Regions from separate parts of the Spiroplasma sp. SV19 genome, predicted to be linked through region 3. Evidence: riboswitches for the same ligand, from Rfam matches in the RefSeq annotation. Region 3 holds a riboswitch; each other region holds the start of a gene.
The links. A riboswitch is a leader RNA that binds a small molecule or an ion and turns the genes downstream of it on or off. The one in region 3 is predicted to bind cobalamin.
Positions count from the first base shown of each region.

Region 1 (5,535 bases), 270 kb from region 3:
ACAAAAATTGTTTCTTTTGCTAATGTTCCTAATATTTTAGGTTATGAAAATGATCCGATAGCAATTATTGCGGTGATTAAAAAAATTAATCCAGAAATTATTGTTGTCGTTGATTGTGCTCAAGGAATTATTCATATGCCAACTGATGTTCAAAAATGAAATGCTGATTTTATTACTTTTTCTGCTCATAAAATTTTTGGACCAACCGGAATCGGAATTTTATGAGGAAAAGAAGAGTTATTATTAAAACTAAAACCATTAATTCTTGGTGGTGGGATGAATGCTCGCATTGAAAGTAATGGCTTGGACTATCTTTTAAAAGGCTTGCCAGAACGCTTAGAAGCTGGGTCAGCTAATATTGGTGATATTTTTGGTTTTGGTGCTGCGATTGATTTTGTCAATATGCTTACGTTAAAAGAAATTATTAATTATACGCATCAGTTAAAACAATATGCGCTTGAACAATTTCAGCAAAAATTACAAGATAAGGTTATTATTTATAATGCTGATGCTAAAGCGGGCACATTAGTTTTTAATGTGAAAGGTGCTTTTTGTCAAGATGTTGCTACTCACTTAGGCAGTCGTAACAAAATTATGGTTCGCAGTGGTGATCATTGTGCTCGTTTAATTGGAGAAATTATTCCAGATAAAAATACGATTCGCGTTAGTTTTTCAATTTATAATAGTCATGAAGATATTGACTGATTAGTAACAGCGTTAGCAAATGAAACAGATTTTTTAGGAAGGTTGGTTTAAATGGAATTTGATAAAAATGATCCGATGTTTTTACGCCAAATTATTATGGAACATTATTCAGAACCACAATACAAAGGATTAACTAAAGAACCAACAGCACATTCAATTCACCAGGCTTCTGAATCATGTATTGATGATATTCATTTAGAATTAATTGTTACTGACCAAAAAATTATGATGGCACGTTTTGACGGTGTTGGGTGTGCTATTTCAACCGCATCAACAGATATTATGGCCCAGGAATTAGAGGGAAAAAGCATTCATGATGGTTTAGCAATTATTGACAATTATCTTGCGATGGTTTTTGATCAACCCTATGATGAAACAAAGTTAAATGACCTAATTGCTTTTATTAATATTGCAAAACAACCCAATCGAATTAAATGTGCCACAATTGGTGTTACTGGTCTTCAAACGCTATTATTAAATTTATTAAACACAAATAACAAAAAATAAGGGAGGTGTTATTTAATGCCAAAATTAAAACAAGAGAAACAAATTAAAGAAATTTCAAGTTATAAGTATGGTTTTAGTGATGGAGATATTTCTTACTATAATACAGGGAAAGGTCTTAATGAGGATATTATTAATGAAATTTCTGATCATAAAAATGAACCAGAATGAATGCGAGAGTATCGTTTACAATCATATCGTAATTTCTTAAAAATTAACAACCCAAGTTGGGGACCAAATTTAGAATTTATGAATTTTGATGATTATGTTTATTATATTAAAGCAACTGATCACATTGCTACAACGTGAGAAGAAGTTCCTGAGAAAATTAAAAATACTTTTGATCGTTTAGGATTACCGGCTGCAGAACGTGATTATTTAGCAGGAATAAAAGCCCAATATGATAGTGAACCGGTTTATGGAAGTATGTTAAAAGAAGTTGAAGAAAAAGGAGTTTTCTTTTTAGACTGTGATACAGCGCTTCGTGAACATCCAGAGTTATTTAAAAAATATTTTGGAACATTAGTCCCAAATACGGATAATAAATATGCTGCTTTAAATAGTGCTGTATGGTCAGGGGGCTCATTTATTTATGTTCCCAAGGGAGTTAAATTAGAAAAACCATTGCAAGCTTATTTTCGAATTAATTACCAAAACAGTGGGCAGTTTGAACGAACATTAATTATTGTGGAAGATGATGCAGAATTACATTATATTGAAGGATGCACGGCGCCAATTTATTCACGTGATTCTCTTCACGCGGCTATTGTTGAAATTTTTGTCGGTAAAAATGCTAAAATGCGCTATACAACAGTGCAAAATTGAAGTGATAATGTTCTAAATTTAGTAACAAAACGAAGCATTGTTGAAGAAAATGGACAAATGGAATGAATTGATGGTAATATTGGGTCAAAAATTAATATGAAATATCCAAGTGTTATTTTAAAAGGAAACAATAGTAAAGGGCAGTGTATTTCGATTGCTGTGGCAAAAGAAAATGTAATTCAAGATGCGGGTTCAAAAATGATTCATTTGGGGAAAAATACTTCTTCAAAAATTATTTCTAAATCAATGACCTTTAATGGGGGAACAGCCAATTATCGTGGTTTAGTCCATATTGGACCAAAAGCACAGTATTCAAAAGCACGAGTAGAATGTGACACCTTAATTTTAGATGGCAAATCACATTCAGATACAATTCCACAAAATAAAGTTTATAATAATGAATCACAAATTGAGCATGAAGCAACCGTTAGCAAAGTTTCTGAAGAACAATTATTTTATTTACAAAGTCGTGGTTTATCAGAACAAGAAGCTTTAGAAATGATTATAATGGGGTTTTTAGAACCTTTTACAAGAGAACTTCCAATGGAATATGCTGTTGAGTTAAATCAATTAATTAAAATGGATATGGAAGGTAGTGTTGGTTAATGTCAGGTAATAATAAGCAACAAATCCGACAAGAAAAAATAACCTTGCGTCAAAAGATTACGCCATCATTGCGAAAACAAAAAGAGCAACAAATTTTTAATTGCTTTTTTGATAATGATATAATTCAAAATAGTAGAAATATTGCGCTTTATTATTCAATTAAAGGAGAAGTTGGCACAACTTTAATTATTGAAAAATTATTGGCAGCAAAAATCAATGTTTTTCTTCCCCGAATGGTAGAAAATGATTTACAATTTTATCAAATTACTAATTTAACTGCTGATTTAGAATTTAATCAACGGTATGGGCTTTATGAACCACTAATTACATTGCCCTTAATTAATAAAAACGAAATTGATATTATTGTTGTGCCAATCGTTGCGTTTGATCAAAATTATTTTCGGTTAGGCTATGGGAAGGGTTATTATGATCGTTTTTTAAAGAATTATCAAAAAACAGTAATTGGGTTAGCTTTTATTGAACAATTAGTACCAGAACCATTACCAATTGAAAAACATGATGTTAGAATTGAAACAATTATTAGTGCTTAATTAGACAAGGAGTAACCATGAATTTGCCATTATTACGGATTGTTAGTAAATATTGATTTAAATCATTACATACTTATTTAATAACATTAGTTTTGCCCGTGCTACTATACTTTATTAGTGTTCGTGTTACTAATATGTTTAATAGTAATGCTAGTTATTTAGCATTACCAGGGTCAATTTTGCTGGTTGGTGTTTTAAATGGAATTCTTGATTTATCAATTGCTTTTTATGAATTCCGAAAAACAAGTTTTGCTCGGCAACTACATTTATTAAAAGCATCAATGTATCAATTAGTTTTTGTTTTAATTTTAATTAATGTGATTACTAGTTTAGTCGGATCATTATGATTATTTTTAATTGCTTTTCTAAGTTATGGCGAAGCAATTCATGTTGAATGAATTAACTGGTTTAGTTTTTTTTGAGCAATTATTTTAGGATCTTTAGTTGCTTCTTTAATTGGAATTTTAGTTGCTCTTTGTTCGAACGATTTAAAAGTTATTTTAGTAACTGCAATTACTGTTTTTTTAGTTTTTGCTTTTTTAGCAGGATTGTTTTTTCCCCTTGGGGTTGTTCGTAGTGATAAAATTTTAAATATTATTGGTTATTTATTAGTACCAAGTTATTCATCGTCAATTATGGGAAGTGCGTTCTTTTGATCAGTTCCGGAATGAATTTTAGATTCTAATCTATATCCAAATTTAACATATTTTGCTGAATTACATAATATTTGATTACCAAGTTTAATTAGTCTTACTTCTGGTCTTGCTTTTTTTAGTTTAATTTTTGTAATTAATTATTATCAAGATAAATAAAATATGATATGATATTTTTAGACAATTTAATATATAGTTATTTAGAGTTAGGGAATGAAGTGCAAATCTTGAGCTGTCCCAGCAACTGTGATATGGACGAACACCATAAGCCACTGAAAATATTTTTTGGGAAGGCGGTTAGTAGGATGAAGTTAAGCCAGTAGACCTTTCTAAATTTAATTAGTCTTATTATATAACTCCTGGGTGTGAGTCATGTAATTATTTTGCAAACAAATAATTTAATGATTGTTATATAAAAAGCATTTTGGGAATGCTTTTTTGTTTACTGTAACTAGAATTAAATTGTCAATTGCTAATCTGCTAGAAAGAGTTCAAAAAGAATATGAAAAAAATACTAATGGTGCTATTGAGTAGTGCATTTATTTTGTCTCCAACTGCCACAATTATTGCTTGTAAAAATATTGATGAGTTTATTTCATATCAAGATCCAGATTGGATTTATCAGATGAAAACTGCTGCATCAGAGCAATTTACCGTTGGTTATGATAATTATTATTTACCATCGGCAAGAAGTAGCATTCAAAAAGACAATTGGTTAGATCTTAACCAAGAAAGTCATGTTTATGTCTATTTTAAGAATATTACCAATATTGATGAAGTGATGAAAAAGTTATCATTTGGTGATACTGCTAATATGCGACTTGTAACTCAGATTTATGAGCCAATAATATTTACTAAAACCAATAATGGTATGTATATTTCTGATCCCTTTTTAACACAAAATACGGCTGTTGGAGAATATACAATGATGGCACAAGATAAGTGACAAGACATTAAAAATAGCAAAAATATGAAGCAATTAAATGATCGCTTTCAAAAAGAGTTTGAACAATATGGAACAATTGCTGATTCGCATCCAGTTCAAGGAGTAAATGGAACAAAATTTGTATGATGAGACTCAAATCGATGAGAGAGCTTATTGCAAACAGATATTCAAAAGGCAATTTATGGTGTTTGAAGTAGCACTGAAAACAAAATTCAAGTGGGAATGAACATTCCATTAAGCCTTGTAAGTAAAGGTTCAATCAAAGTGTCCAAGACAGATGTCCAAAATGTATTTCGGATTGATTTAAATTATCAAGAAGATTGAATAAATAATAGCTTTAACAAAATAAAATACCTACTACCCCACTGAGGTTTTTATTTTAAAATTAAAGGTGAAAATAATGCCCAATATGTTTCACCACAACTAATTCCTGCAATTAATAATGCCTTTCGTGCGTCTAACATTTTGACATATTTAAAATCAAAAAAAGTAAATTCTTTTAATACTGAAGGTTATAAAAATGCCAAAATAATTTCATAGTTTTCCGGTATAATTAATTTAATTATTGAAAGGAGAAAAAAATATGAAAAATTTGACATGACCAAAGATTTTAATGTTTATTGGTGCGGCTTGAATTATTATAATTGGAATCTTGTTTGCAGCAGGTGTTCCAACAAAAACTTCAATTTATGGTTGAGATACAAGTTGACCAGTATTACTGATTCTAGGGATTTTATATATTTTA
Region 1 is NZ_CP045455.1:1,079,199-1,084,733, forward strand. It holds gene E7Y35_RS05210 (aminotransferase class V-fold PLP-dependent enzyme) at 1-756, shown strand, start outside; gene sufU (Fe-S cluster assembly sulfur transfer protein SufU) at 757-1,212, shown strand; gene sufB (Fe-S cluster assembly protein SufB) at 1,228-2,640, shown strand; gene E7Y35_RS05225 (5-formyltetrahydrofolate cyclo-ligase) at 2,640-3,191, shown strand; gene E7Y35_RS05230 (hypothetical protein) at 3,209-4,003, shown strand; cobalamin riboswitch at 4,006-4,191, shown strand; gene E7Y35_RS05235 (hypothetical protein) at 4,347-5,330, shown strand; gene E7Y35_RS05240 (hypothetical protein) at 5,374-5,535, shown strand, end outside.
Region 1: another riboswitch for cobalamin. It lies ahead of E7Y35_RS05235 (hypothetical protein); the one in region 3 lies ahead of E7Y35_RS06585 (hypothetical protein).

Region 2 (5,535 bases), 480 kb from region 3:
ACATCATGTTGGATATGCCCTAATTCATGCATTTCATAACGTTTATAAAATCTCTTTTTCCGTTTATTTTTAAAATATTGATTAAATGTTTTATCTCATTTCATTAATGTTTTAATATTATGTCTAATCGGCTTATTTTGATATGTAAAATAATTTGCCAATGTTAAATTATAAAACTCATAAATTCCTGTGCCATAATTTTCACGATAATTTTTAATCATTTGTGCTACTTTCATTTTATAAGATTTATCATAAACATAATAAATAGTTTTTGGTTGTGTTGAATGTTTTTTAAATCACTCAAAACTATAAGAATTTTTTAAAAACTCTTTAATTTTGTTTGATTAATTGTAAAATGTTTGTTTCTCTCTATAAAATAATTTAATTAACTGATTTAATGAATGGGTTTTAAGATAATATTTATGACATAAATTAAAATAATTCGATGAATTATTATAAATATAATTTGTTTCCTTAGTTGCTGCAACTTGCCCATATCATTTTTTAAAACCACGATGTAATTTATATAACTCGTTTTCTGTAATAATACTTGCTATCATTTTAAACCTTCTAATTTAATTTTAAAGATTTAGGTGGTCTTAAATGTGTATGGTTTTCACAAAAAAGTTTAATTTTAACTTGCATTTTAAAAATAAACTTTATATTATTACTTTAACAACTTTAAAAAGCAATTTTGGATGTTACGGGAATTAGGTGCAAGTCCTAGGCTGTCCCAGCAACTGTAAAGTGGATGAAAGCTAACATTATGCCATTGAGAAGATACTTCTTGAGAAGGAATAGCGAGTAAAGTGAAACTGAGCCAGTAGACCGATCTAAAAAACATTGATATTTTATCAGTGCTGCCTTTATAGTTATTATCCCTGGGGTTGGATAATTAATTTATTTATTAGTTAAAAACTATTAAATAATAATTTGAAAGACGTCAAAAAGCGTTTTTTAGTTGTTAATTTAAAGTGATAATCCTATTAAGGCATTATTTAAAATATAATAATTAGAAAATTTTTAAGTTTAATAAAATTAATTTTAAAATTCTTTATAATTTTAATTTTTTTATTAACTTAATTTATGAAATAAAAATAAAACTGTTAATTAAACATTTCTTATATGAATATCTTAAAATATTCCTTTTCGTTTTGTTTAAATTTATTGTTGAAACCAAAATTTTAAATAATAACTTAATTAATAGGACTGTTAATCCAATCAAAGGATAAATAAAGGAAGGAAATACAAAATGACACCACATATTAATGCAAAAGAAACAGACATTGCAAAAGTTGTTTTAATGCCTGGTGATCCATTACGAGCAAAAGCAATTGCTGAAAAATATTTAACAGATTATAAGTTAGTTAATGAAGTTCGAAATATGTTCATATATACCGGAAAATATCAAAATGTTAAAATTACAATTGCTGGAAGTGGGATGGGTTGCCCCAGTATTGGGATTTATTCATATGAATTATTTAAATTTTATGATGTTGATTATATTATCCGTATTGGTTCTGCGGGTAGTTATAAAACAGAGTTAAAATTATACGATATTTTTAATGTTCGTGAAGCATTTGGAGAAAGTAATTATGCCAAGATTGCTGCAAATATTGATTCAAATCTAATTCCTGCAAGTGAGACCTTATTTAATACAATTGAAGAAGTGGCGGTAGCGCAAGGAATTAAAACACATACTGGGATTGCTCATGCTGCTGATGTTTTTTATCGTTATGATAGTTCATTAGCATTTACCAAAGAACATAATTTAGATGTTGTAGAAATGGAATCATATGCTTTGTTTGCTAATGCAGTTGTTACTAAAAAACAGGCAGCAACATTGCTAACTATTTCTGATAATCTTGTGACAAAACAAACAGCTTCGGCAATGGAACGTCAAAATAATTTTATGGCAATGGTGCAATTGGCTTTAGCAACGGCAACGCAACTAATTAAATAACATAAGGAAGGAATAGAAAATGAAAATTGCTGTTTTTGGGACTGTTGGTGCTGGTAAGACAAAAGTTAGTGAAGCATTATGTCAACAGTTAAATTATAATTTATTTAAAGAACCCGTAGAAGAGAACCCATATTTTAATGATTTTTATCAGGATATGAAAGGTTTTGCCTTTAAGATGCAAATTTATATGTTGACAACGAGAATTGAACAATTTTTTGCAATTGATAATTTAACAAATACTGTCTTTGATCGAACAATTTTAGAAGACCCTGTTTTTGTTCGGGTTTCACATTTGCTAGAAATTATGAATGATGTTGATTTTAAAGTTTACAATCGTTTTTTTCAAAATGTTATTACCCCAATTTTAAAGCAGAAATTAGGATTTGATGTTATTATTTATTTAAAAGTTTCCACAGCAAAAGCTGTTGAACGAGTTAATAATCGGGGTCGAGTATTAGAATTAGAGACTCCATACTATTATTGAGAAAAATTAAATGAACAATATGAGGTTTTATATCATGAATTAAAAAATGATTATCATTTCATTGTTGTTGATGCTGATAATGATAATTTTGCAGAAAAGATGGCCTTTATTATGCAGAACTTGGTAATGATAGATAATAAAGTTTTTTGTTTAATTTAAAAATAATTATCGGTAATATTTTAGATTTATGAGGAGGAAAAGTAAATGAAAGATACAAATAATAATATTGAAACAAAAAGTTTAAGTAACTTACGAATTTTAGGTTTAGATCCAATTATCTATAATAAAACTGGTCACCCAGGAATTGTTTTGAGTGCAGCGCCAATGATGCAAGCAATTTATTTAAATAATTTAATTGCTAACCCAGCTGTTCCTGACTGAATTAATCGTGATCGGTTTGTTTTATCACCAGGACATGCTTCAACGCTGCAGTATGCGATTTTACATTTTGCTGGTTATGATTTAACAATTGATGATTTAAAAAAATATCGTCATATTAATTCAAAAACACCAGCTCATCCCGAATATGGAGTAACCCCGGGGGTTGATAATTCATCGGGACCATTAGGACAAGGAGTTGGCTATGGGGTTGGAATGGCATTAGCTGAACAACATTTAGCTGCTAAATTTAATAAACCAGGATATGACATTATTGATCATTATACTTATGTTTTGTGTAGTGACGGTGATTTACAAGAAGGGGGAGCACTTGAAGCAATCCAGCTAGCTGGAGTATGAAAACTAAATAAGTTAATTATGTTATATGATTCAAACGACTGTCAATTAGATACCAAATGTGAGGAAGTTTTAAAAGTAAATTATCAACAGTTTTTTGAAGCTCAAAATTGAAATTATATTCTTGTTGAGAATGCGGATGAGGATTTAACAGCAATTAAAAAGGCAATATCAGTCGCACAAAAGAGTGATAAACCAACTTTAATTGAATGTAAAACAATTATTGGTTATGGTCACCCAAAACAAGGTTCACCAATGCATTCATCACCATTTACTCCCGAAGAAATGCAACAAGTTCAAACCTTTTATGATTTTGAACATCCCCAATTTTATGTTGACCCAGATGTCAAAACTTATTGAAATGATACTTTTATTAAACGTGGTGAAAAAGCATATCAAGGATGATTAACAAAATTAGCAGCTTATCAAACTGCTTTCCCACTAGAATATGCACAATTATTTAATTCACCAGTTGTTGATTTAACAGCTTTTAAATCGTTATTAACAACTGATAAAAGTAAAAAAGCAGGAACACGAATTATTATGGGTGATGTCTTTAAACATTATCAACAAAACTGTTCTAATAATATGTTTGGTGGGAGTGCTGATTTGGGTACAGCCACAAAGATTATTGGTTATAATGGATCATGAACAATTAATAGTCCCCAAAATAATAATATTCATTTTGGTGTTCGTGAATTTGCAGCGGGTACAATTAGTATTGGAATTGAATTACATCAAGGGTTAAAAAGTTTTAACTCAACATTTTTAATTTTTTCTGATTATATGAAACCATGCCTTAGAATGGCATGTATTCAAAATTTACCTGTTATTTTTGCTTATTCACATGATTCAATTGGGGTTGGTTTTGATGGTAAATCGCACCAACCAGTTGAACAATTAGCAATGTTACGGAATTGTCCAAATTTAAATGTTTTACGTCCAGCAGATATTAAAGAAGCAATTGGTTGTTTAAAACTTGCTGTTGAAGCAAAGTCAACTCCTAGTGCATTAATTTTATCGCGACAAGATACACCATATCAGTTAACAGAGACTTGTTATGAACAAACTTTACAAGGAGGATATATTGTTGTGTCTGAAGATACGACAAAACCATTAACAGCAATTATTATTGCAACAGGAACAGAAGTACCGGTCGCAATTAATGCTGCGAAAGCAATTAACGAAAATATCCGTGTTGTTTCCATGCCTTGTGTTGAACTATTTGAACAACAACCGGGGGACTATCAAGAAAAAGTACTTCCAAAAAACTTTGCAAAAGTAATTGCGATTGAGTTTTCTAATGATTATGTTTGATATAAATTTGTTGGCAAAACTGGTTTGGTGATTGGTGTTAATGACTATGGTTTATCAGGGAGTGTTGATGCCGTTATTAAATACAAAGGCTTGGATCAAGATGCTATTATTCAAAGAATTAAAAAATATATCGGTTAAGCAATGAATCTTTTTGCCAAAATTTTAGAACAGAAAGTTTTTTATGTCATTCGTAATCAAGATTATAATGTTGCACAAAAATTTTGTGAAATGTTAATCAATTTGCAAGTAACATGTTTAGAATTAACTTTTACAATTCCCAAAGTTGAATTATTAATTAAAACATTACGAAAAAAATACCCATCAATTTTAATTGGGGCTGGAACCGTTTTAACATTAACAGAGGCAATGCAAGCTGCTGAAGCGGGGGCGCAATTTTTAGTTGGACCTATTTTTAACCGTGCTATTAGTGATTTTTGTCATCGCAAAGGACTAATATATATTCCAGGAGCAATGACGTTGCAAGAAGTAACTAATATTGTTAATGCTGACTGAGAAATCATTAAGATTTTTCCAGCAACTGCTTTTAAATTAAATTTTATTCAAACAATAAAAACCTTTTTTCCAAACAAAATATATATGGCTTCTGGTGGGATTGATTTAACAAATTTAAAAGAGGCAAAGGCATTAGGATATGACTTAATTGCAGTCGGAACTTTTGTAACAGGTAATATTAATAATAAAATTATTGAACAGGAAAAAATCCAGACAATAATTAATACAATTAATCTAAATTAAGTTTGATTTTAAAATGTAAAAATAAAACTATTTTTTGAAATAAATATAATATTTATTTATAAAAATTATAAAATATTGTAATGATAATGTTTAAATATAGAAACAGTAAGGAGAAGAATAATAATGCAAGATAATAAAAAAGTAATTTATAATGCTGGTAGTATGTTTACTGAAGCACAATGAAATACTCGCAAAGCAGAAGGAGAGCAGTTACGAGTAATGTTTCCAAATTTTATTATTGGTAATCCGGTTGATTTTGAAACAAACAAAGCAGTTCGAC
Region 2 is NZ_CP045455.1:372,742-378,276, reverse strand. It holds gene E7Y35_RS01785 (hypothetical protein) at 1-236, opposite strand, end outside; gene E7Y35_RS01780 (hypothetical protein) at 345-560, opposite strand; cobalamin riboswitch at 680-851, shown strand; gene deoD (purine-nucleoside phosphorylase) at 1,253-1,963, shown strand; gene E7Y35_RS01770 (deoxynucleoside kinase) at 1,983-2,606, shown strand; gene tkt (transketolase) at 2,652-4,637, shown strand; gene E7Y35_RS01760 (bifunctional 4-hydroxy-2-oxoglutarate aldolase/2-dehydro-3-deoxy-phosphogluconate aldolase) at 4,641-5,255, shown strand; gene E7Y35_RS01755 (TIR domain-containing protein) at 5,379-5,535, shown strand, end outside.
Region 2: another riboswitch for cobalamin. It lies ahead of deoD (purine-nucleoside phosphorylase); the one in region 3 lies ahead of E7Y35_RS06585 (hypothetical protein).

Region 3 (5,535 bases):
ATATTTGCTGTAACCATTGCATAATAGTACATTGCTAAAATTGAACCAATAAAAGTAATTGTACAAGAACTTAAAGCTAAAATAACCAAAATAATAAAAAGTGGTTTTTGATAAAGTGGTTGATAATTAGCATCTTTCTGTCGTAAATATATTAAACTAAGCATTGTAATAAATTTTAAAACACTAACCGCAATAATAAAATAATTTGTGACATTAAACAATGATGTTCATAAAATGTAAATAATTGCTAAGCTTACTAAAAACAGGATGGCTAAATATGGCATATTAGTCCGCTTGGTTGTTTTTTGAAAAAATCCAAAAAAATCCTTTTCTTCACTCATTTTAAAAATTAATCGTGAGTGATAAACTAAAAATGAATTTAATGATCCCACAAAAATAAAAATTGCTAAAATCGAAAACAAATAATTTAAAAATGGTGGAATAGCTGGATTATTACTAATCGCATAATATCAGACATTATTAAATCCCGTTGGGCCTAACCATTGTTGTGGTTTATTAATTGTTAATAACCCAATTGCTAAAATAATATATAATAAAATAATAGCAATCGTGGCAGTAATCATTGCGCGGGGAATATTTTTGCGAGGATTAATCACTTCACCACTAACATAAGTAATCGCTTCCATACCAGAATAAGCAAACATGGTCATTGCTGTTGCTGGTAATAATAAAAATGATGAAAGATAAATTTGACTTAAATTTTTCTGGATTGTATCATCTGTAAAACTAGCAGTATTACCATAAACCATCGCAATAACTAGCACTAAAGCAATGGGCAATCCTTTTAATAAAGCAAAAATAATTTGTGAATAACCACTGCTTTTTTTAACAAAAACCTGCATAATAACTAACACTAATAAAATTATAATTCCAAACAATTTACCATATCATTCGTTATCTAACTTTAATAATGTAATTAAAATATTACCCAATGCTAAGCAAGCTGTCGCAACAGCTGTCGCACTAACAAACAACACCATAATTCAACCAAATCAAAATGAACAAGCATTTCACTTTGCACGCTTAATTCAATAATAACTTGTACCGTTTTCAGGATAAGAAGTAGCTCCTTCAGATAGTAATAACATTTCTGGTAAAACTAATAAGCCCCCTAAAATTCAAGCAACAATAATTAAGATAGGGTTAAACTGAGCTTGAAAAGCAACTTGCCCAAACGAAACTAAAATTGAAGAACCTAATGTTGCTGAAATTGCTAACGCTAAAATTTGTCAAAAGCCATATTTTTTTTGTAATTTCATTCTTATTTCCTTTCTTGTTGGATTAAAAATGCTTTAATTGCCGCAATATAAACTTGATGCCCCTTTGAAATTGCTTCAACATGGTTAACGTTTAATAATGATAATAGTTGACTTTGTCCGGGTCGTTCATATTTGACTTTTCTTGTAAAAAATTCTTTACTCATAAAATAAGGAACAAAATCATCATGATCACCATGGAAAATTAACATTGGAAAATCTTTTAATCGTTTCGCTTGTTTTAATAAATTATATTTTCGTAACTTAAAACCAATTTCGTTCTTAAATTTCTTTGTTAAACCAAAACTAATTAACCACCACGGATGTTGATAACGATATTGCATCACATATCGAAATTGCACTAATAAATTGCTAAAACCACAATCACTAACTGCTCAATGCACAAGTGGATTTTGATAACCTTCATCAATTAAATATTTTGTTAAACAAGCAGCACCCATACTATTTCCAATTAACCCAATTTCTTGCGGATGATAATTAGCTTGAAGTCATTGAATAACATCACTTAAGTTTTGTGCATTCAAGTAACCAATCCCAGTATAATTCCCCCCACTTAAACCATGAGCAACACTGTCAAAAGTTAAGACATTATAACCTTGCTGATAAAAATAAAATACTTGTCGCAGCCCTAAATACTTGTTTTCTGTTCAACCGTGTAAACCAATTACCCATTTGTTTGAATTAGAATGTTGTAAATAAAGGATACTAATTGGGTCTTGATGCTGATTTAAAATTGTTGCAGTTTTCATGGCTGCTATTTCTTCTGTACTAAAACTAAAATTAAATTGATCTAATTTTTTGGCAATAACATCTTGCTGATATACCGCAAAACTATTAAAATCAAATGTTGTTGCGTCAATTGTCATTAACCCACTACGTTGATATGTTTGAGTAAATGTAAAAAAATCTTTAACATATTTTTTTGATCAGAAATAAACTAACGGAAATAATACTATCATCCCCAAGAGACGTCATCAATTAAAACAAAATTTATGATAACCATCATTTAACGTTTTTTTATGCGGGGTTTTTTCAATTACTTTCATTTTTTTAATCCTTTTTTTGAAATAATATTCTTACTGTAACAAAAGTTTTGCGCAAAAACAATTTAAAATATCATTTTTTGCTGAAAAAAAGTTAGCATAATGAAATTTATTGCTAACTTTAATAGCAACGATTTCTTATTATGCTCCAAAAACTATCGTTTCAATTACTTTGGCAATTCCATCATGGTCATTATCTTCAGCTACCAAATTAGCAATTCCTTTAACATCATCCGGAGCATTCCCCATTGCCACACCAATGCCAGCTCACTGTAACATTGCAACATCATTATGTTCATTACCAAACGCCATCACATTCTTAGCTTTTAACTGGTATTTTTGACAAATTTGTGCAATACCACTCGCTTTATTAATATGACGACTAGTAACCTCTAACGCCGAACGATCACCACGGATTTCTTGTGAAATTTCAATTTTATCTTTTCACTTTGCAACAAGACGATTAATATCAGAAGTATAACTACTAATATAAATTTTATTAACATTAACATTAAAATTATTTGTATATAAACATGCCGTTACTTCGTCTTGAACTTCTGTAAAAGATGATAAATAGTGTTTTGTCATTTTATCTTCAAACCCTTTACAATGTAACAACATTTTATTAAACGAAGAATGATCAGCGTCAAACATAATTAATGTGTCTAAGTCAAATGCTAAGACATCAGTATAAAGCTCTCGTAATAATTGCGGATCAAAATAATCACAAAATAAAATTTCTTCTGTCGCATTATTTGCCACAACTGAACCATTTAAACTGACAGTAAAATCATTCGCATCAGTTAAGCCTAACTTTGTTACAATATGTTTTGTTTGATATAGTGGTCGCCCGGTCGCAATTACTAACTTAATATCTTTAGTAGCTAAGCCTTTTAAAACTTGTAATGTATACGGTGACATTTCACCAGTTGAATTTAAGGCTGTTCCATCTAAATCAACAGCAATTAACTTAATATCTGTCATAATCATTATTCTCCTATATAAAATAATTTTAATCTATTTTTTATTACTTGTAAAAGATATTGTTAAAGTTACAATAATTATTTGTTAGTTTTAATTCCGCTGTTCCTAGTAGAAAAGAAAAAGAGACCTCAAAACCCTTTCCGCAAGAAAAATTTTAGTTTATAATTAAACCGTAAAGCACCACGCTTTCATTTGAATTAGCGGTAAACATTAAGGAATGTTTTGAAAAGGGAATTGAGTTAATATTCTCAAGCTGTCCCAGCAACTGTAATGATGATGAACATTGTATTTACTCACTGAAAAACTTTTTTTGGGAAGAGACAATTAGTAAAATGATTCTAAGCCAGTAGACCTGCCGTTAACTCTTGGTAAAAATAAATATCCCTGGGATTGTGGTATTTGTGAGTAAATAATTTATTATCGTTAAATAATACTTTGCCTCTCATAAATATAATAATGTTTTCCTCAAGAATGGGTTTTTATTACCACTATTTTTAAAAGGAATTATTAAAAATGAAAAATTTTTCATGAAAAAAATATTTACGTTATCTACCCTTAGCGTTAATTCTTTTAACGGCTATTGTTTTAAACTTGTATTATATTCCAAAATACTATCAAGAACATCGTAAAAACAATTCTCAAAGTACTTATACCGTAACTATTCTTGGTCAAAAAGAAGATTATAGTGTTTACTTTACAAAAGGATTAAATGTTCAACATGCTGCTAATCTAGCTGATGTTTTAGTTAACTATCCAAATGATTTTGGTTTATCTTCTAGCACAATTGGTACTTTTGTCAAACGAGTTGGGACGGTTGAATTAGACCCTAAAGTAAAATACTTTAACATTCAAAGTGGTGATAACAATCAGCCCGATGCAGAACACATTAATAAGGATTGTCATGGTTCAAACAATTCTTGTAATGTTGGAATTGATTTACTTTGATTAACCCCAAACACGGATAATGTCTTTCGCTTTGTTATTAATAATGTAACCAACCCTTAGAAATGAGTGAATAAATGTGAAAAAAATTAAGAAAGAAGATATTTGACCCTCAACTCTAAAAGTAACCTTAAAAATGACCGTCATTGCCCTTTTCAGTGGTTTAGCTCTCGCTTTGAAAATTGCCTTTGCTTTTTTACCAAACATTGAATTTGTTACTTTCATTTTAATGTTTAGTATTATTTTCTTTACCCTTGAAGTTGGGTTTGGGATTATCAATGTTTATTGTGCATTAAATATGGTTTACTTTGGCGTTGCTGATTGAAGTATTATGTACTTTATTATTTTTAACTTATACGGCATTATTATGTTTCTTTGTAAACAATTTGTTTATTGATGATGATGAATGATGATAATTATTTGTGGCTTAATGGGCTATCTATTTGGATCATTGTATGCAATCCAAACAGCAGTCTTATATAGCCCCAGTGTGGGACTAGCATATTGAATTAATGGTCTTGTCTTTGATGCGATTCACGGAACCGGTAACGCCGTTATTTGTGCCGTGCTATATCCAATCATTTATAAATTAATGCAAACATTATATCCCAAATGACCTTATTTATTTAACAAAAAATTTATTAAATACGTTCATAAAAACAAACCACAGTTAGAAGCATCACCACTCACCCACCTTGATTCTGATGCTAATAATGAAAAAATACCAGCTGAATAACTGGTATTTTTTCATTATTGCACAATAATCACAAATTTATTTTAAATCTAACTAACTAATTAATATCAATTTATTTTTATCCAAAATAATCAACAGGTAGTAAACATTTATTACATTAATATATAGTTTTATCATCTTTATTGATCAAAAATAGAGGTTTAATAAAAAGGATACCTTATTAAACTATAACATTTATCCTTCTTTAAAATAAATTTATAATTATTACATATATTATACTCTTTTTTTCTGTAAAATAAAATACTTTTTTCGTAAAAAGAAGAATTTTTTACTACTGTATTCCCTTTACTTCACTAAGTAACGCTTGTTATTGTTGATTTAATTTAAAAAAGCAATGTTAATTGCTTTTTTAAATACTATTAAATATTATAAACCACATTTTAATTGGACGTTACAATTATTACATGTAACACATCCCCCGGCATCAATCATAGTTCCTTCTTTACAAATTGGACAAACATCACCAACTTCAGCTCCGATATTACGGTCTTGATTAATTCCACGTAATTTTCCA
Region 3 is NZ_CP045455.1:1,351,346-1,356,880, reverse strand. It holds gene E7Y35_RS06600 (amino acid permease) at 1-1,280, opposite strand, end outside; gene E7Y35_RS06595 (alpha/beta hydrolase) at 1,283-2,344, opposite strand; gene E7Y35_RS06590 (Cof-type HAD-IIB family hydrolase) at 2,483-3,325, opposite strand; cobalamin riboswitch at 3,510-3,699, shown strand; gene E7Y35_RS06585 (hypothetical protein) at 3,839-4,330, shown strand; gene E7Y35_RS06580 (hypothetical protein) at 4,347-5,003, shown strand; gene E7Y35_RS06575 (vitamin B12-dependent ribonucleotide reductase) at 5,388-5,535, opposite strand, start outside.

Region 4 (5,535 bases), 430 kb from region 3:
ATAATAAATCTTATCTCATAAGGCTTGTAAAAACGCAAGAAAACCTTCGTAAACACGAATCTCTTCTTTTTTGTAAGTATATGTATGCAAACTTTGAATTAAAATTGAATCCTTGTCATCTATTAAAATTTTAGCAATTTCTTTTTTATGAAATTCACTAATTTGTGTTAAATACGTTTCAATTCATTCTTCTTTAATTCGAATTGAATTATGAAAATATTCATTAATAATTTTATCTGTTTTTGATATTAAATCTTTTTTATTTAAATCATTACCTATAAAAGTTAAGTTTTTATAATGGTATTTATTTTTAATGTATTTTAAAGAACTATCATGTAAAAATTTTGGTGTTTTCAAAATATGATAGGCTAACCGTAGTTTAGTTGGCAAAAACCCTAACCGTAATGTCCCTGGTGAAACATAACCAATTTTTCGTTCTTTTGGAAGTAAGGCAGTAATATTTTGATTATTTAAGTAAATTTTCCCACTGCGTGGTTTTCTTTTCCCTAATAAAAGTTTTAAAAAATATAACTGTGAAAATTTGTTTTCAAAATAAGTTCCTAGAACCTCTTGGCTATTAACGTCAAAATTTAAATCAGTAAAAACCATTTTTTTATAACGTTTATATTTTAAATTACTAATCTTTAATCCCATTAAAACACCACTCTTCTAGTTATTTTTATTATACCCAAATAAAAATAATAAAAAACACTTATTCTTAAGTTAATGATTTTATTAACCCTCCATAGTGTTTTATATAAATTACATAATTTTATATCTAATTTCCATCCCTAAACTCAATCTTGGTTGATAATCTAACCCTTCAATATTTAACACAAAATTAAATGTTGTCGGGATTTTAACTAAACTATTAGCAGGTTCGTCTAACTTCTTAATTTGATTACCCTTTGGGGGAATAATTTTTTTAAGATTAAGTTTTTTATTAAGACCCTTATTTTCACTAATAAAATTATCAATAAAAGTTTTTGCTTTTTCTTCCAAATACTTTGTATTTATTGCATTACTTAAATCATTAAAATCTAATTTACTCTTATCAATTTCAATATTATTTTGTTCAATATAACCCTTGTATTTTTTCAGAACATATTCATTTAACTCATCACTTTCATTTGGAATAATTGGAATTTTAAAAGTTACTTTTTGTTCAACATTCATGTCAGTAAAACGCATTTTTCAAACCCCAGCTTCGAACCATTTCTCAGCTACTTTTAAACATTTCACAGCTAAAGTAACATTAACCATTTTATTTTCATCAAGAGTCAATTCTTGATCACTAAGAATGGTAAAGGTTGCCGCAAACGGGTAATCTAAATAAACGCGAAAATCATTAATTGCTGACACATCTTCTGCAAATCCTAATGGAGCAATTTTGCGTTGTGGTAAATTTAAAAAAAGAGTACTTAATTGATCGCTTGTGGGCTTAAAAAAATACTTTTGACTTCCCTCTTGCTTACGAATACCAAATGATTGATAAATATCACCTTGCAAAATTGTAAAATTACTCGGTAGTGTCGGTAAATTTTCCTCACTTTTATTATTTTGATTTAAATTTTGACAACTAACTAAACTTGTTGTCGTTGTTAGAGCCAATGATAAAATTAGTAAATTAGTTAATATTTTTTTCATAATTATAGAAAACTCCTTTCTTGAAAAGGATAAATAGGATTATGATTTAATTAAATATTAGTTAAAATAAAATCAAATAATTGGTCTTGTTCTCAAACATCGCGAAAAACTAAACCATCAATTCCAACCGAACAATAATTCGTTGGATTAGTACTAAATTTACAAAATGGATGTGTACTTGAGTAAATTGCTCAATAATTCTTATTAAAATCTGTTGTACGATAGTCAACTCTAATTAACAGACGTCCAAATGCTGTTTCATTAAGTCCAAAAAAATCTGAATCAGATGCTAACATATCACCTAAACTTACTAACGAATTATAAAAAGTAATTCTATCGACAACTTTCCCACTTTCATCTTTTATTGTGATTTTAACACTATTAACGTGATATCCATCCGTACCATTTTGTGAAGTTTTTTCCGTAATTGATGGAGTTACTTGTTGTAATGTTATATTTGCTATAGTTGTTGCACTAATCGTTAAACTTGTTAATGCAGTTAATATATTTTTAACCATGCTTTTGTTCTCCTCTTGTTTTTTATGCTTATATTTTTATTTTATGTGTAAAATAAATTAATCCTATTTACCTAGTAGGACTCTTATTAAATTTATAAGGCCGGTCTACTGGCTTAACTTCATCCTACTAGTTAACCCTTCCCAAATTATTATTCAGTGGTTTATTAACATTCGTCAGTTTTACAGTTGCTAGGACAGCTTAAGACTTTCACTTAATTCCCTTTAATCCTTTATAAACTTTTAAAGTAGTCTACTTTTATTATAAACAAAAAAAAAAAAAAAACACTTTTATCTTGTTAAGATAAAAGTTTTCTTCCTTACTCTGCTTTTTGATTATCAGATTTTGGTTTTGCTGTTTTTTTATTAAGTTCTTTTTGTGTTTTTGATGCTGCTTCTGTTTGCTTTACTAATTCTTCTTTTTTATTAAATTTAGATTTAAAGCGCTCAACACGTCCTGCGGCATTAGCAAATTGTTGGTTACCAGTATAGAAGGGATGGCATGAAGAACAAGTATCAACTTTCAATTCTTCCCCCTTAGTAGAACCACTCATGCGCTCTGTTCCACAAGTTGTACACATGATTTTAGTATCAAAATATTTTGGATGGATTCCTTCTCTTGCCATATAATTCACCTCTCTTTTAATAATATGGATGCATATTATTTGCACGTAAATAATGATAACACATATTATCAATAAAAACAAAAATTATTTAAGAATCTTTACAAATTAATTAATAGCAGTTTTAAAAGAGGTTACTTTTTCATTAAACATCTAATTCAAATTTCTTATGCGGTTAATTATTATTTTTGACCATAGTATGCATCTTTACCATGTTTACGATAATAATGTTTATCTAATAAACTCTGTGCTACTTTATTAGTGTCTTGGTTTAATAAATATGTTTGAAAAGCCATCTGACTAACGATTTCTAAAATCTTTGCATTTTTAACTGCTGCTAATGGTGAAGCACCAAATGTAAATGGCCCGTGGTTATTGCAAAGAATCGCGGGCATCATGTCGAGAGTTAGTTGATGATCGTTAAAAGTTTCAACAATTTTAACTCCCGTTTCATGCTCATAATTAGTAGTAATTTGTTCAACATTTAATGGTTTTGTACAAGGAATCGGTCCATAAAAAGTATCAGCATGGGTTGTTCCTAATGGTGGAATATCTAATCCACTTTGTGCTCATGTTGTAGCATAAATAGAATGAGTATGCGTAATACCACCAAGATCAGGAAAATGATTATATAAATAAAGATGGGTTGGGGTATCAGTTGAAGGAGAATACGAGCCTTCAACGATATTTCCCCTTAAATCAACAACAACCATTTTATCAACACTTAAATCATTGTAAGCAACCCCAGATGGTTTAATTACCATTAAACCACTTTCTCGATCAATCCCACTAACATTGCCTCATGTAAAGGTAATTAACTTATATTCTTCTAATAACAAATTAGCTGCTAATACATCAACTTTTAATTGTTCTAGCATCTTATCATCCTCCTTTTGTAAATTGCTGACGAACAAAACTTACCGCTGCTGCTAATGCTGATTCTGAATCAGGATCATCTTCATATCATGCTTCTAACATAAATGATCCTTGATAATTGTTTGCCTTTAAAAATTGAAAAATTTTAATAAAATCAACACAACCACTTCCAAATGGCACTTTTTTAAATTTACCAGGACTGCTTTTTGTTACAGCAATGGTATCTTTAACATGCAAACCTACTATTTCGGTTAATCCAAGTTCTAATTCAGAAATAACATTTTTGCCACATCAAGCAGATAAGTTCCCAAGATCTGGATAAACTGCTAATCACGGTGAAGGTACTGCTTTTTTTAAAATTAAATATTTAGTAATTGTATTTAAAAAAGGATCATCCATAGTTTCTAATGCTAACATAACACCATAACGGTTTGCGATTGCTAACCCTTTTTGTAAATTTTTTAAAAAATTTGCTGCTGTCACATCAGTTTTTTGTTCATAATATACATCATAACCAGCGAGTTGAATAATTCGAACTCCCAACTTAACAGCTAACTGAATGCATTGCTCTAGTAATTGTAAAGAATAATCTTGGATTTGTTTGTCCAAACTTCCTAAGGGGTATTTTCGTTGGGCAGAAAAACAAATTGAACGAATTTTAACACCAGTTTTTGCTTGTAAAAAATTAATTTCAGTAATTTCCTTCTCTGTTCATTCTAATCGTGCTAAGCGTACCTCTGATTCATCAATTGATAATTCAATAAAATCAAACTGATATTTTTGGGCAAGAGCAAATTTTTTTACTCACGGAACTGGAGGTAAGGCCTTTTCATAAATGCCAAATTGATTTTTCATGATTATTGTCATTTCGTTTGCAACTGTTGTTGAAAACTTAAAGCTGCTTCACGAGGATCTGCTGCATCTCGAATTGCCCGACCAGCAATAACAATATAAATTGGAAAGGCAGTAAATAATGCTAAATCTGTAATTTCAACTCCTCCAGTAAGAGTAACTTTAAAACCTAAAGCAACTAACTGGGTAATCTTATCAAAATCAGCAGCTCCTCACTGACTTCCGGCTGCTTGCGCATCACGTGAACGATGATAAACAACTTGTTCAACCCCAACTGCTCGTCAAGATTTCGCTTGTTCAAAATCCCATTGCCCTGTTAATTCAATTTGCATATCTTTTTTAGCTGTTTTTGCTAGTGTTACAACATTTTTAATCGTAGCAAGATCAGCACAGCAAATTACGGTAATAATATCTGCTTTCGCCGTGAAAAGCATTTCCCCTAAAATTTTTCCTGCATCAGCAATTTTTCCATCGGTTAAAACAATTTTGTTGGGATAACATTCTTTAATTGCTGTTATTGCGCGTTTTCCTTCAGCACATAATAAAATAGTTCCCACTTCAATTACATCAACAATATCTCCGACCATTGTAAGAGTGGTCATTGCCTCTTCTAAGGTTAAACAATCTAAGGCAATTTGCAATAATGGTTTTTGCACATTAATTCCTCCTTTAACGAACATACTTCATATAGTCAATTGTTTTAATAATTTTTAATACTTCTGTCACACTTTTAGCTGCAATGATTTGCTCAATAATAGTTTGCTTTTCAAAAATTGCGACAATTTGTGGCAAGGCAATACTTAGATGGGTGTCCGCATCAACTGCCGCAAAACCAATTAATAATTCAACTTCTTGATTATTTGAAAATTTTACTGGTTGTTGAAGCGAAATTAAACTAAACGAATTCTTTAACACTCCATCTTCAGGACGAGCATGCGGCATTGCTAATTTGGGCGCAATAATATAATATGGTCCCATTTCCTTTGTATTCGCAATGACATGATCTGCATATGCTGCTGTTA
Region 4 is NZ_CP045455.1:926,039-931,573, forward strand. It holds gene E7Y35_RS04500 (ATP-binding cassette domain-containing protein) at 1-654, opposite strand, end outside; gene E7Y35_RS04505 (hypothetical protein) at 763-1,647, opposite strand; gene E7Y35_RS04510 (hypothetical protein) at 1,698-2,165, opposite strand; cobalamin riboswitch at 2,247-2,413, opposite strand; gene rpmE (50S ribosomal protein L31) at 2,483-2,788, opposite strand; gene E7Y35_RS04520 (L-ribulose-5-phosphate 4-epimerase) at 2,968-3,663, opposite strand; gene E7Y35_RS04525 (L-ribulose-5-phosphate 3-epimerase) at 3,665-4,516, opposite strand; gene E7Y35_RS04530 (3-dehydro-L-gulonate-6-phosphate decarboxylase) at 4,519-5,169, opposite strand; gene E7Y35_RS04535 (PTS sugar transporter subunit IIA) at 5,183-5,535, opposite strand, start outside.
Region 4: another riboswitch for cobalamin. It lies ahead of E7Y35_RS04510 (hypothetical protein); the one in region 3 lies ahead of E7Y35_RS06585 (hypothetical protein).